DNA from 3 places in the Exiguobacterium sp. UBA6309 genome. Region 1 is predicted to be linked to each of the others. Evidence: riboswitches for the same ligand, from Rfam matches in the RefSeq annotation. Region 1 holds a riboswitch; each other region holds the start of a gene.
The links. A riboswitch is a leader RNA that binds a small molecule or an ion and turns the genes downstream of it on or off. The one in region 1 is predicted to bind S-adenosylmethionine.
Positions count from the first base shown of each region.

Region 2: another riboswitch for S-adenosylmethionine. It lies ahead of B3M90_RS12835 (alpha/beta hydrolase); the one in region 1 lies ahead of B3M90_RS03355 (2,3-diketo-5-methylthiopentyl-1-phosphate enolase).
Region 3: another riboswitch for S-adenosylmethionine. It lies ahead of B3M90_RS05965 (LLM class flavin-dependent oxidoreductase); the one in region 1 lies ahead of B3M90_RS03355 (2,3-diketo-5-methylthiopentyl-1-phosphate enolase).

Region 1 covers NZ_DJTL01000012.1:13,105-18,254, reverse strand. Annotated here, with positions in the region: gene B3M90_RS03360 (2-hydroxy-3-keto-5-methylthiopentenyl-1-phosphate phosphatase) at 1-461, opposite strand, end outside; gene B3M90_RS03355 (2,3-diketo-5-methylthiopentyl-1-phosphate enolase) at 458-1,648, opposite strand; SAM riboswitch class I at 1,719-1,820, opposite strand; SAM riboswitch class I at 2,026-2,129, shown strand; gene mtnK (S-methyl-5-thioribose kinase) at 2,208-3,374, shown strand; gene mtnA (S-methyl-5-thioribose-1-phosphate isomerase) at 3,371-4,420, shown strand; gene B3M90_RS03340 (sugar ABC transporter substrate-binding protein) at 4,432-5,150, shown strand, end outside.
Region 2 covers NZ_DJTL01000037.1:27-5,176, forward strand. Annotated here, with positions in the region: partial or broken gene B3M90_RS12825 (methionine ABC transporter permease) at 1-449, opposite strand, end outside; gene B3M90_RS12830 (methionine ABC transporter ATP-binding protein) at 439-1,467, opposite strand; SAM riboswitch class I at 1,554-1,657, opposite strand; SAM riboswitch class I at 1,907-2,008, shown strand; gene B3M90_RS12835 (alpha/beta hydrolase) at 2,076-2,834, shown strand; gene B3M90_RS12840 (thymidine kinase) at 2,915-3,529, opposite strand; gene B3M90_RS12845 (DedA family protein) at 3,713-4,363, shown strand; gene B3M90_RS12850 (type B 50S ribosomal protein L31) at 4,399-4,644, opposite strand; gene rho (transcription termination factor Rho) at 4,736-5,150, opposite strand, start outside.
Region 3 covers NZ_DJTL01000020.1:93,628-98,777, forward strand. Annotated here, with positions in the region: gene B3M90_RS05950 (YczE/YyaS/YitT family protein) at 1-254, opposite strand, end outside; gene B3M90_RS05955 (DUF817 domain-containing protein) at 408-1,193, shown strand; gene B3M90_RS05960 (DUF975 family protein) at 1,387-2,025, shown strand; SAM riboswitch class I at 2,135-2,237, shown strand; gene B3M90_RS05965 (LLM class flavin-dependent oxidoreductase) at 2,312-3,370, shown strand; gene B3M90_RS05970 (ATP-grasp domain-containing protein) at 3,367-4,314, shown strand; gene B3M90_RS05975 (hypothetical protein) at 4,393-4,860, shown strand; gene B3M90_RS05980 (NUDIX domain-containing protein) at 5,087-5,150, opposite strand, start outside.

The sequences.
Region 1 (5,150 bases):
CGGGCAACGGACGTTTTACAACAGCCGCACCCGTTCGTGCAATGGGTATCGCAGGCGTTTGGCCAATCGATATGGACGAATGGACCACTAAAATCAGCGACGCTACAGTAAATCTGTTCTTGGTCGAGGAATGGCGCTAAGATTGGTTCGACGAAAAAGTCCATTCCACCGCTGACGATCGAAAAATCGATGCCTTGACGACGACTGTACTGCAGTAACTCCGAAAATCCGTCGCGAATGACTGCACGCTCCAACAAAAAGTCAAGATAGGCTGTTTTTCCGTCAGACGGCAGAAGTGCGAACATTTGCCCGACACCACTCTGAATCGATAACGTCCGGTCGAGTACACCGCGTTTTAACGGTTCGAAGTCACTCGCTGGCGCAAATGCCTGCATGAGTGCGATGATGTTATCCTGTGTCGTCACCGTCCCGTCGAAGTCACAAAGAATCCGTACGGTCATGACTTGATCCCCCAAGCGTCGAGGGCAATTCGTAATTCTTCATGACGCGATGCTGCCGTCGATAGGGATTCATTTGCGAGTGCCGCATCGAGTGCCTGACGGAAAGCAATGACACCAGCCGCAGCACCTTGCGGATGACCATGTACGCCGCCGCCGGCGTTGATGACGGAATCGATCCCGAAGTCTCGTACGAGTTGAGCGACGAGTCCAGGATGAATACCGGCTGAAGGAACCGGGAAGATTGATTTCGTCTGACCGAGACGGGTCGCTTCGACCGCGATACCACGGGCGACATCCTTTGGCAAAGCGACATTGCCGTAAGGAGACGGGAATAGCGTCAAGTCTGCTCCAGCAGCGCGCGGTAATGTGCCGAGTAAGACAGGAGCTGCGACTCCGTGATTCGGGCTAGCGATCAACGCACCGCTATATGCCGGATGATTGAAAATCGGAACGTTGATTTCCGGATCACTTGCCAGTTCGCGTAAGACGTCGAGTCCGTATGTGAAGGTATTCAGCAAGAAAGCAGTCGCTCCAGCATCAATCAATCGCTTGGCTTGATCCTTGAGCGTAAAGACAGGACCGCTGAGTGTGATCGCATATAACGCACGTTTACCGGTCCGTTGGAAGTGAGCATCGATGACCTCACGTCCGATCCGTGCCCGGTCAATCGTTGGTGTCAATGGATTGTCGTATAGGATCTCATCGTCTTTGACGAGATCGATCCCACCAGCGAGTTGTCCTTCGAGTTGATCACGAAGGAACGATAAATCGCGTCCGATGACTCCTTTGAAGATGCTCATTAATAGTGGGCGATCTTCGACACCGATCAAGGAACGGACCCCTTCGATCCCGAACTTTGCACCTGGAAAGTCCGACGTAAATGTATCGGGTAGTAGCAATTCCGTTAATTTGATTTCACCGTCGAGTGAGAGTTTCCCGAAGACGGTCGTCAGAATCGCAGAAAAGTCGCGCGATACGTTATGTTCCGGGTAACGAATCGTGATATATCCTTTGCCATCGCGCTCTTCGGTATGTACGACTTCCCCTTTGAACGAGGCAAGTTGTTGTTGTTCGAGATGATTCAGTTCCGTCCAAGAACCGACTGTCAGACCAAGCGCGAGTTGTTCAGCGCGCTGCTCGAGTCGATCACGGGCAGTCAATTGATAAGTAGCAGTGATATAAGCCATGTCTTTCCTCCTTCAACAAAAAAATGGTCTCTCGTCAGCGACAAGAGACCATGAATGATTCGAACGTGGACTCTTATCTGTCAGCTTAGTAGCTGCAAGAATTAGCACCGTGCCAAAAGGTCGGTTGCTGCGACATCGTAGGGCTTGTCCCTCCGTCTGCTCTTGATAAGAATTGGATGAAATTGTGAAATCTAATTGCAATTTTTACATGAGAATCGCCACTTGTCAAACTATTTTTAGAAAATTTATTTTTTTGAAAATACTCTTTCTATAGATGACTTAAAAATGATATCCGTTTCTGCTTGATTTCGATTTGACAGCGAGGAAGTCGATTGCGTAAGATTCAAATCAATATCACACACGACAACTACATACGACTCTTATCGCGAGTTGGCAGAGGGAATTGGCCCGATGACGCCGCAGCAACCGACCACTGGGCACGGTGCTACATCCAACAGACGTTTCGTCTGAGAGATAAGAGGACGCAGTGACTTTTCTGCGCCTCTTTTCGATGACGAAAAGAGGCGCTTTTTCGTGTATCACATAGGGGGAAACTGAGATGACATATAAAGCATTCACAGAACAGGACGCGATTGATTGTGTTCGGACATTAGGACTGATCGGCGATGGAGCCGTCGAAGCAGAAGAGATTGGCGACGGGAACCTCAACCTCGTCTTTCGGATTCGAGAAGGCGAACATCGCTTGATTTTAAAACAAGCATTACCATATGCGAAGGTCGTCGGGGAGAGCTGGCCGTTATCGCTCGAACGAGCGTGGATCGAGCAATCCGCACTCCGTGAATTCGCACGGCATGCCGTACCGTTCGTGCCACGTGTTTTTCATGCTAGTCATGAAGAGGCATATACGGTCATGGAAGATCTTTCACATCTGACGATCGTTCGAAGTGGTTTACTCGCAGGTGAACAGTATCCGTTGCTTGCGGAACATATCGGTTCTTATCTCGCTCGGACGTTATTCCATACATCGGACTTTGCGCTTGGTCCGGTTGAAAAGAAACGTGTCGCCCGAACGTACTACAATCCAGACTTGTGCGACATCACGGAAAAATTAATCTTCACGGATCCGTTTCATGACGCGGAGACGAACGAGATTGAAGCCGGACTCGAAGAAGAGGTGGCACGTCTATGGGCAGACGATGAGTTGAAACGCGAAGTCGCAAAACTCGAAGCGCTCTTCATCACGAAAGGAGATGCATTGCTGCACGGCGATCTACATACAGGAAGCATCTTCGCCTCGGCGACGGAAACGAAAGTCATCGACCCTGAATTCGCCTTTTATGGTCCATTCGGATTCGATGTCGGGCAGTTCATTGCGCATCTATTCTTCGCGGCATATCCGGATTACCCTACACGACGTGGCGCCCGAATCAAGGATATCGATACGTTCTGGCTGACGTTTGCTTCAACGTTCCGTGCATTATGGGAACGGGAAGCCGTCGAACCATTCCGGGCATCGGGGCTCGTCGACGATGTACTGAGCACGATCTTGCAGGATGCCCTTGGCTTTGCCGGTTGCGAATTGATTCGGCGGACGATCGGCCTTGCACCGGTCGCTGATTTAGAATCAATCGATTCAACGACGGAACGCTTAGAGCGGAAACGTCACGCTCTTCGTCTAGGAGCGGCGTTAATCAAACGCCGTACAGAATGCCGGACATTCGATGATTTACGAAACTTTGACGTAACGGAGGAACTGAGCCGATGACTACATTCGTTCAAAGTATCCGTTACGAAGATCGTGTCTTGACGATTCTCGATCAGACACGTCTACCGCAAGAAGAGCACTATGAAGTCATTGCTGATCTCGCGCAAGCGGTTGAGGCGATTAAACAACTACGTGTCCGGGGCGCACCTGCGATCAGCTTATTCGGTGGATTCGTGCTCGTTCAAGAAGCGTACCGCTTTGAAGCAGAGCTACCGGTCTACAAGCAAGCCTTGCTTGAGACATCGGCGACGTTACTCGCGACACGACCGACGGCCGTCAACTTGCGAAATGTCCTCGATCAATTGAATCCAATCATTCAAGACGGGACGTCGGTAGAAGTGATTCGCGAACGGTTGGAAAAACGGACGGTCGCCTTATACGACCAGGATGCGCAGACGTCACGTCAAATCGGGATTCATGCACTGGAATTGTTCCAGTCAGGCGACCGGATCCTAACGATTTGTAATGCTGGATCGATTGCGACCGCTGCTTATGGAACGGCACTTGCGCCGTTCTACATCGCAAAAGAACGCGGCATCGAATTATCCGTTTTTGCGAGTGAGACGCGACCGTTACTGCAGGGAGCACGATTGACGACATGGGAGCTGCAACGTGCCGGCATCGATGTCACGTTAATTACGGACAACATGGTCGCCCATACGCTGAAAGAAAAACAGATCGATGCGATCATCGTCGGTGCCGACCGCATTACACGAAACGGAGATACGGCGAATAAGATCGGGACGTTCCAATTGGCACTGCTCGCGCAAGCTTTTGGTATTCCGTTTTACGTCGCAGCACCGCTCTCGACGTTCGACTTCTCGCTCGTTTCCGGAGACGCGATCGAAATCGAAGAACGTGATCCGCAGGAAGTGACGACTGTCCAAGGTGTCGCGACAGCACCGGGAGGCGTCGCTGTCTTCAACCCGGCGTTTGATGTCACACCACACACATTGATCACGGGCATCATTACCGAACTTGGTGTCATCACGCAACCGAATGAAGAAACGATTGAACAATTAACAGGGCTTCAACCCCTCGGATAAGGAGATATGTCATGAAAAAACTAGCTTACGCCGTCCTAGCACCGGCACTGTTACTAGCGGCTTGTGCGAATGGAGAAGCCACGACGACGAAGGTCGTCAAGGATGTACCAAAAGGGGTTCAATCGGACGTCAAGATCGCCGTCATCCGCAACCTAGCATCGGACGACCATACGAAACAATTCCTTGATGGCGCACGAAGTGAAGGCGAAGCGCTTGGCTTTAAAGTCAGCACGTTCATTTCGGAAGGTAACGACGTCAAGTTCAAGGAGCTGGTCGCGCAAGCGATTCAGCAAGATTATGATGGGCTCATCATCTCGCATGGTAAGGAAGACTACGCCTATGACATGATTAAACCAGCGGTCGACAAAGGGCTGAAGGTCGTGACGTTCGATACGGTCACGAAGAAAAAAGGAACGGCGTTAAAAGGTGTGACGGAAACATTCCAAAACGATCATCAACTCGCGAAGCTATCGCTTGATGAAGTGACGAAGGTGACGGACAAAAAGCCGGTCCGTGTCATCAAACTTTGGTTCGGACCAGGTTTTGCCCCGCTCGATCGTCGTCAGGAAATCTATAAGACGTACGAAGCAGACGGTAAGATCAAAACGCTTGAGACGGTTGGACCGACAAACTTCCAAGATGTCCAAGGGGATATCGCAACGAAGATGAATGCGATTCTCGCGAAATATCCGAAAGGAAGCATTGATGCGGTTTGGGGAGCGTGGGACGA
Region 2 (5,150 bases), on a different contig from region 1:
GTTAAGTTAAGGATGAGTGAACCGAGTGCTTCCGGCAGAAGGAAGCGGAAAATCGTTTGGAATGGCGTCGCCCCCATCGCTTCTGCTGCCTCAAGGACACCTTTGTCGACTTCAAGTAAGGAACTCTCGATCAGCCGTGCCATATACGGGGCGGCATAAAAGACGAGTGGAACGATGGCGGCTTCTGTTCCGATCGACGTCTGGACGATCAACCGTGTCAACGGGATGATCGCAACAAGTAAGATGATGAACGGAATCGAGCGGAAAATATTGACGATACTGTTGAAGAACGTGAACAACGGAACATTTTCAAGTAACGCTCCTTTTCGCGTGACGACAAGCAGGATACCGAGTGGTAAGCCGATCAAGGTCGAGAACAAGAGCGAAACGGATACCATCGTCATCGTCTGCAAGAATGCTGTCCAGATATCACTGTAGTTAACTAGCATCAGCGAGCACCTCCTCAACGGTTACCTGCGCCTGATCGATGTACTGTAACGTTCGTTTCACTTCTGTCGTCTCACCGATCAGTTCAACGAGTAATGTGCCGAACGGCGTATCCTGCAACTCCGTGATGCTACCGTGCAGGATATTGACATCGACGTCGAAGCGTTTTGCGACTTGCGATAAGAGTGGTTGTCCGGTGTGATGTCCAAGGAAGTGAATCTTATAGATTGGATTCGCATTCCGGGACTCGATCAACTGACGAATCGACGCTGGAATCTCGTCATGCATGACGGAGCGAACGAAATTTTTCGCTGTCTCAGTCTGCGGGTTTGAAAAGACATCAAAGACCGTTCCTGACTCGATCAACTTTCCAGCTTCAATGACGGCGACCCGGTCGCAAATCTCCCGGATGACGCCCATCTCGTGGGTGATCAAGAGAATCGTTATCCCGTACTCGGCATTGATCCGTTTTAATAACTGAAGAATATGATGTGTCGTTTGGGGATCAAGTGCTGACGTCGCTTCGTCACATAAAAGGACGGAAGGTTGCGTCGCGAGTGCCCGGGCGATACCAACGCGCTGTTTCTGCCCACCCGACAATTGATCCGGATAATGATCTGCTTTGTCCGCGAGATCGACGAATTCGAGTAACTCCGTCACCCGGCGGCGAATTTCGTCTTTCTTGACGCCTGCGAGAACGAGTGGTTTCGCGACATTCGTAAAGACCGTGTTCGCATTCAACAGATTGAAGTGCTGAAAGATCATCCCGATCCGTTGTTTTGCTTGGCGTAACTTTTTCGGAGACAGTTGCGTTAAATCTTCCCCATCGACCGTCACCGTTCCTGACGTCGGTCGTTCTAACAGATTGACGCAGCGGAGCAGTGAACTTTTTCCGGCACCGCTAAAACCGATGACCCCAAAGATTTCACCTTTTTCGATCGTCAGGTCGACACCGTCGAGCGCTGCAATCGTCTGATCTTTCGTGACGTACGTTTTTTTGACTTGATGAAATGCAATCATTCCGTTTTCCCCCTTCGTTCAACAAAAAAGGCCCCTTCTTGAGAAACAAGAAGAGACCTGGATCCGCACAGTGGCAGAATCCACTCCACTCATCTCTCAGACATCTGTCTGATGGAATTGGCACAGTGCTCATAATGAGTCTGTTGCCGAGGTTTCGTAGGGCCAGTCCCTCCACCTCTCTGGATAAGTATTGCGGTATGAAATTCGTATGTGTGTTGTTGTGTTGTTGCTTATGTCGTAAAACTAATTTTTACATTACGGGTCGAACCTTTAAAAGTCAACCAACTTTTCAAAAATAATCCATTTGGCGCATATCGATGGATGAACAAGTTATGAGTTAGCTTACTGAACGGATCATGATTCGTCAAGAACGATTTGACAAGTCATTTTCGGTCGTGCTACCATCGTTTCAATGATTAATCCGACAATTCCAATATGATATTTATCAAGAGTGAACGAGAGACCTGGCTCTATGACTTCACGGCAACCTGCAATCTGTAAGGTGCTCCGACCAGCAAAGCGCGGCTTTGGATGATACGGTGAAAAACTCGTGGGCGTCCAAGCAGTGACGTCGACGAGTTTTTTTCATGAATGGAGGAAAAATAGTAATGATGAACTATCCTGTATTGACTGGTGCTGAAGCATTTTATCTTCAAGGTGGACCGATCGGCATTCTAATCTGTCATGGTTTTAACGCCACTCCGCAGAGTGTCCGGGACGTCGGTGAGGCATTTGCTGCCGAAGGTTTTACCGTCTATGCCCCGCGCTTACGTGGACATGGAACGAACGTCCGCGAGTTTGAACAATCGACTGCTCGATGTTGGAAGCAAAGCCTGCAAGACGGCTATGCACGTTTACAAGAAACATGCGATCAAGTCTTCGTCATCGGTCAATCAATGGGCGCGACGCTCGCACTATCGCTCGCCGCTGACGGGATTCCATTTTCAGGCATCATTACGATCAATGCCGCTCTCTCCGTTCCATCCTATGAAGCACTTTCGTTCGAGGACGGTCCACAGTACTTACCGGAAGGGGCACCGGACATTAAGCGAGCAGCCTTCGAAATCATTTATGACCTCGTTCCGATCCGTTGTGCGTTCGAACTCGTCCGTCTAATGGATGAGACAAAAGGACGCCTCGGATCCATTCTCCTGCCGACATTGATTCTCTACTCGGCGACCGATCACGTCGTTCCGCCGTCGAGCTCGGATTATCTGCACCAGCACATCGGGACGAATGATAAACGAATCTACTGTCTCCTCAACTCGTACCACGTCGCGACCCTCGATCATGATCAGGATTTGATCGTGCGTGAGACGATTCGTTTCATCGAACGCTCGAGTCGTTTCTCACAGGAAACGGGATAAAAAAAACAGCTATTCGTCTTCACTTAGAAGCGAACAGCTGTTACATCAAAGGACGACCATCATCGGTTCGTCTTTTTTGTTTATCCTTTTTGGTGTTGCATCGTTTGGAGCGGCTTCGGCTTTCCTGGCACTTCATGGCAGTGGCGGCACCGTGGCTCATACGATTCTGAAGCGCCGACTAAAATGATCGGATCATCATAGTTCGCTGGTTTTCCATCAATCAAACGTTGTGTCCGGGAAGCCGGATCGCCACATGAGAGACAGATCGCCTGAAGTTTCGTCACAAATTCTGCGCGCGCCAGTAATTCCGGCATCTTGCCAAATGGCTCTGCCCGGAAATCCTGATCGAGTCCTGCACAAATGACGCGTTTTCCGTCTTGCGCAAGTGCTTCGATGACTTGAACGATCTCATCATCAAAGAATTGAACTTCATCAATTCCGACAATTTGTGTTTCTTCCGCTACTGCTGCATAGAGATCACGACTCGTCGCCATTGGAATCGCCACGATGGAATTTCCGATGTGAGAGACGACATGCTCTTCATGGTACCGGTCGTCGATTGCCGGCTTGAATACTTGAACGGGCAGTTTGCCGTACTGTGCCCGTCTGACACGACGAATCAACTCTTCCGATTTCCCGGAAAACATACTACCACAAATTACTTCGATCCAGCCGTACTGATTTATTACATGCATCATCGTCCGACACCGTCCTCTAAAAATAGTCACTTTAACGAGTATAGCTCGAAACGGTATTGAGAAAAAGGGTTGACTTCCGGAAATCAAAATTCATTTTTTCTTTACCTAGAATTTTTGTCCTTTCATTCCAACCTTCATCCATTTCCTGTACACTAAAGAAGAAGATTCTCGCGAAAGAAGGTGTCCCCGATTCCTCATCTCTTACATGACATTCTGCACCAATATGGCGCCCTTGGTCTTTCCGTCCTTCTCGCAGGTGGTATCGTGGGATTGCCGGTTCCTGATGAGACCTTGCTCGTCCTGTCCGGTTTTTGGATGCATCAAGGCAATCTACCGCTGTTCGGTACGATTCTTGCCGCTTACGCTGGCAGTTGCATCGGAATGACGATTAGCTACGTGCTGGGCTTAAAACTCGGCATGCCCCTGTTGCATCGCGTCGGACCAAAGATGCGCATCTCAGAAAAACACATTCTCTCCGCTGAAGCCGGATTTCGTCGTTACGGCAAATCGGTCTTGATCATCGGTTACTACATACCTGGTCTTCGCCAACTCTCTGCCTTTTTTGCAGGTGTTTCAAAAATGCCGTTTCGCATTTTTGCGAGTTACGCGTATACAGGTGCTTTGATTTGGGTCAGTGTGTTCTTGGGCGCCGGCTACTTTGTTGGTCGTCATATCTCGTTCCACAAAGTCGTCGACTACATCTTGGCACATCCAGAAGCCATGCCGTACTTGATCGGGATTGTCGGCGGGATTGCTTTCTCGTTCGTCTTAAAGACGTACCTTACGTACCGTTCGCAATTCAGCCTATACAAAAACAGCCTGCTTCCGTAATGGAGGCAGGCTGCTTTTTAAGAACCGGCAAGTAATTACTTGCGGCCGTATTTTTTGTTGAAGCGATCGACACGACCATCTGCCGCGTTGAACTTTTGACGACCTGTATAGAATGGGTGCGAGTCTGAAGACACATCCACACGGATGAGTGGGTACTCGTTACCATCTTCCCAAGTGATCGTTTCGTTCGAAGAACGAGTAGAACCGCTTAAGAATTTGTACTCAGTCGTTGAATCCATAAATACTACTTTGTTGTAGTTAGGGTGAATTCCTTGTTTCATGGTTGATTTCTCTCCTTCCGCCCTGGTCCATTTGCTGAGCCAGAGTAAGTTACCTTCCTATACTAAACGATTTTTTTACGCGTCGCAATAGTTATTTTTCCGTCGTCGTTTCCTTCTTGACGGTACGCGGTTTAGCAGGTGCACGTCGGACCGTCTTCTTCTTTTCTTTCTCAAGTTCAGCAAAAAATTCTTCATTATTTTTCGTGTCGCGAATCTTACGCAGGAACGTATCGACGAACTCGTTCGACTCGTTCATCGTCCGACGAATCGTCCAGAGCGCATCGAGTTGCTCTTTCGGAAGCAAGAGTTCTTCCTTCCGCGTACCTGATTTGCGAATGTCGATTGCCGGGAAGATTCGGCGTTCCGACAGCTTACGATCGAGATGTAGCTCCATGTTTCCTGTTCCTTTGAATTCCTCATAGATGACGTCATCCATGCGGGATCCCGTCTCGACGAGTGCCGTCGCAAGAATCGTCAAACTGCCACCATGTTCGATGTTTCGCGCC
Region 3 (5,150 bases), on a different contig from region 1:
GTTCCGATTTGCGGTGTGACGCGGTCTAACGCGTACTTCACGAAAACGAGTAATAGACCGACAAGCAAGATGATCGTTCCGACGGATAGCGGCGTCTTCTTTTGGAGACCAAGATGTAATACATCCCACGTCGAGACACCGAGTTCAGCCGTGATCATCATCGATGAGCCGAGAGCGAGTAAAAATAAACCGAGTAGGAAGAGTCCCCACTTTAACGTAGCGCGTAATAACCAGGAAGCACGATGACGCGTCATGTCTAACACCTCATTTCTTAAAAATAATTGATTCGTTAACTGTATCATGAGGAAAGTAGAAGAAGAAAGACGAAATTTTCCGTTTTTTCCATCTTAAGAAGGAGGGGAAGGTCGAAAGAGAAACGTATACTGAAGAAAAAAGGAGATGACAGGATGAAAGCGATCCGGCACCTGATTCGTTTTACATACATAGAAGCCGTCTGTTGCGTCTTTCCCGTCATGATTTTCGCAGCGCTTGCTCTTTCACGTTATCTTCCTGCTGAACCGATCGCGCGATACGATCTCCTGTTGCTATGGTGTCTTCTCGTCCAAATCGTCTTACTTGTCACGCGTTATGAAACGCTGGAAGAGTTCAAACTGATCTTACTCTTTCACGTGATTGGTCTAGCACTTGAACTGTTCAAAGTGAACGTTGGGTCTTGGAGTTATCCGGAACAGGCTCTAACGAAAGTGGCTGGTGTTCCCTTGTATGCAGGATTCATGTATGCAAGTGTCGCAAGTTATGTCTGTCAAGCGTTCCGAAGATTTCATTTACGCTTCACAGCATTTCCACCGCCTTGGCTTGCGATCAGCGTAGGCAGTCTCGTCTATCTCAACTTCTTCACCCACCATTGGATCTTCGATGCACGCTGGCTATTGATGGTCCTCGTCGTCCTTGTCTTCTATAAGTCATGGGTTCATTTTACGATCGAGCAGACGATCTACCGGATGCCGCTCGTCCTATCCTTTTTACTGATTGCCTTTTTCATTTGGATTGCGGAGAACATCGTGACGTTCTTTAAAGGCTGGGTCTATCCGCATCAGGAAGGAGGCTGGGCAGTCGTTGATCTTGGAAAATTGTCTTCTTGGTTCCTGCTTGTGATCATCACGGTTTTGATCGTCATCGTCGCGAAATACAAGCGTCAGGATCCGGCTGTGGAGATATATCAGCGTACATAGACGAAAAACATGACATTTCGTTTGCGATGAAGCGCTTCGATGTTCAACGTTCGTTCTAACATGTGGACGACAACTTGAGCGTGCTTGGCTCAACCAGCAACGAGACGGGAAATTATTGAAAAAAGAGTGAAACATTAGAAATTTTAAGCCGTAGAGTAAGGTGAGAACTTATTTTTTAAGGAGGACCTTACTCATGTCATCTCAATTAAAAAAAGCAGCGAAGGAGTCGCTCAGGGGTCGTTGGGGATTTGCAGTCCTAGCTTTTCTGCTGTTTAGTATTATTCAGGGTGTTCCTAATTTATTTGGATCGGATATCGATGAGCCGTCTAGTAGTATAGATCTCGTTGTATCATTGGTGTCGATTTTATTGATTCCAGTAGGAGTCGGTTGGACATGGATTGCCATGTCGATTGCTCGTGGCGAAGAAACGAAAGTGACGGATTTGTTTGAGCCATATGGTATGTTCCTGAAAGTGGTGGGGCTGGCCATTGTTCAGTTCATCTTTATCGCGCTCTGGACGTTACTCTTAATCATCCCTGGTATCATCAAGTCATTCTCTTACTTGTTGACGTTCTACATCCTTCGAGATGAACCATCGATCGGTATCCTCGAGGCCATCACGCGTTCACGCCAACTCATGGATGGTCATAAGATGGAAGCATTCTTACTCTTCCTATCATTCATTGGTTGGGCATTACTTGTAATCGTTACACTTGGTCTTGCTGTCTTATGGGTTGGACCATACTTCAGCGTCACGCTTGCCAAATTCTATGATCGTGTTCGTGGTGAACAAGCACCAGAGCCAACATCAGATTTCGTCGCACCATATTAATCCGGAATCCCGACACTACGTCGGGATTTTTCTTTGAAATAAATCCGATAGGAAAAGACGGTTTAATGGTTGCTTTAGTTCAATGAATTCTGTACGATGAATGCAACACATCTTATCTAGAGAAGTCGAGGGACTGGCCCGAAGACACTTCAGCAACCCCGCTATGGCGGAAGGTGCTACTTCCAGGAAGGAATACCTTCTGAAGATAAGAGCGGACAGGACAAGATACCGTCGCTCTTTTCGAACTTCGAAAAGAGCGTTTTTTTATGATAAGGGGGACGATGGAGTGGAGTATGGTTTTTGGTTACCGATTTTTGGGGGATGGTTACGTAACGTCGAGGATGAACAGATGCCAGCAACATTCGATTATGCGAAACAAGTCGCACAAACAGCTGAACGCATCGGCTTCTCGACGACGTTGATTGCGGAATTGAACTTGAACGATATCAAAGGCATCAAGGAACCGAGTCTTGAGGCATGGACAACGGCAGCGGCGATTGCTGCAACAACAGAACGCCTTGAGATCATGACAGCGGTTCGTCCCGGGTTCCATAATCCAGCGACGACGGCGAAGATGGCGGCAAACATCGATCAGTTGAGTGGAGGGCGATTTACGCTCAATGTCGTCTCAGCCTGGTGGGCAGAAGAAGCAAAACAATACAACGGTATTTTTACTGCACATGATGAGCGCTATGCCCGGACGGAAGAGTTCGTCACGGTCATGAAAGGACTATGGGCAGATGCGTCACCGTACAGCTTCTTCGGTCATCACTACACGATCGAACAGGCAGAACTCCATCCGAAACCCGTCCAGCGTCCGGGGATTAAGCTCTACGCTGGTGGAGAGAGTGAAGCCGGAAAACGGACGATCGTCGAACATTGTGATGCCTACGTCATGCATGGAGGCACTGTTGAAGAAGTAGCTCATAAAATTAATGATATGAAAGTACGCCGGGAAGCGACGGGACACGCACCGCTTGAGAGCTTCGGTCTTGCTGCCTACATCATTTGTCGGGATACGGAAGAAGAAGCGCTTCTTGAGTGGCAACGCATCACGGACGTTAAGGAAGACAGCGCCGGTTATGCCGGTTATCAAGATTTCATCAGTAAATCGCAACTCGAACAACAGGTCGAACGAAATGATTATTCCGTCTCGAACCGTGGTCTGCGACCGAACTTGATCGGAACACCAGAACAGATTGCCGAACGGATTCTAGCGTTCGAAGCCGTTGGTGTCACGTTGCTCTTGTTACAATTCTCACCACAACTTGAAGAAATGGAACGCTTTGCCCGTGACGTAATGCCACTGGTCGAAGCGAAACGAAAGGTAGGTCAACAATCATGACAAAAATTCATATTCTCCACGAAAACCAAGAATGGACGGATCATCTCATCAAACGTCTCGAAGAACTCAAGTTGCCGTACGAGCAGTGGCACTTAAATGAAGGAATCGTACCGTTAGATGAACTGCCGCCAGAAGGTGTCTTTTACAGTCGTATGAGTGCGTCTTCGCATACGCGGGGGCATCGTTACGCGCCGGAGTTGACGGAAGGGGTCCTCGCTTGGTTAGAAGAGCATGACCGGACCGTCTTTAACGGAACGCGTGCGCTTCGTCTTGAAGTCAGCAAAGTCAATCAATACACGGCGTTGCGGAAGGCTGGGATTCGTGTACCGAAGACGACGGCTGCCGTCGGACGCGATCAAATCGTACAAGCAGCAAAAGAGATCGGTGTTTCGTCATTCATCACGAAACACAACCGTGCCGGGAAAGGTCTCGGCGTCCAGTTATTCCATTCGATTGAAGCACTTGAAGCTTACCTCGATGGTCCGACATTCGACGAACCAGTCGATGGCATCACATTGATTCAAGAGTATATCCAAGCACCAGAACCGTACATCACGCGCTGTGAATTCGTAGGTGGAAAGTTCGTCTACGCGGTTCGAGTCGATACATCAGAAGGTTTTGAGCTTTGCCCAGCGGATGCATGTGTGATCGACGACTTGTTCTGCCCAGTTGGTGAAGAAGCGCCACAAACGCCGATGAAGTTCCAAATCGTTGAAGGCTTCGATGACCCGATCATCCAAAAGTATGAAGCATTCCTCCAAGCGAACCAAATCGCGGTCGCAGGCATCGAGTTCATTAAGGATGCGTCAGGTACGATCTATACGTATGACGTCAATACGAATACGAATTACAATTCGGATGCTGAGGCAGCTGCAGGACGCTACGGTATGCTCGAACTGGCCAAGTTCCTCGGAACAGCACTTGAAACAAGTACAGTAAAATAAGAATCGGCTTCCGCCCTGTCACCGGACGTTACAAGACCGGATGATGGGGTATTTCTATAGAAAGAAGGGGGCGGATCTATGATTACGTGGAGAGAAGAACGACAGCTCGACATCCTGATTGAGGAAGCATGGCACTTGTTTGATCACACGCGATTGCAGCGTTTGATTCCAAACGTCGTCCAGCACGAGGTGATTGAACGAAAACCGGGTGTCGTCGGTTCGACGTATCGTCAAACATACATGCAGGGTAATCGACTCGAAACCTATATCGTGACCGATTTAGCCTATACGAACGAGCCTGACTTCAAGCAAAATACGATTGGATTCACATTGGCTAAAATATTCAAGATCGAGATGACGTTTACGCTCAAACCACTTGGACACGATCGTTGTCTGTTGATTTATACAGGAAAAAATGAAGGAGTGAACTTCGTTGGGAAAAGTCTCTTGTCACTCGGTGGCGAACGAGAAAACGAGAAAATTGTTCAAGGCTTGTTGCAACGTGTCGAAGAAGAGGCAGCGAAACAAAAGAAGAACAATGCATGAAAAAACGGATTCCCGCACTGGGGAATCCGTTTTTTCATATCTTATCGATTCGTATACGATTTATGATCACTCGGTAAAACGGATAGGCAGTCGACACCTTGATAACGTTCTCGTTTTCTATCGCTGGATCGAGCGATTTTGGATTATCAAAATGCTTAGTTACCGACTACTATTTTTAAGTATAAATACGGTTATTAAATTTTCATTTAATCCAAAGATTATATCGTTACGATAGTAGACGCAAACGAGAAATCTGTGAATCATTTTGCATCTCATTCAGTGGTCGAAAC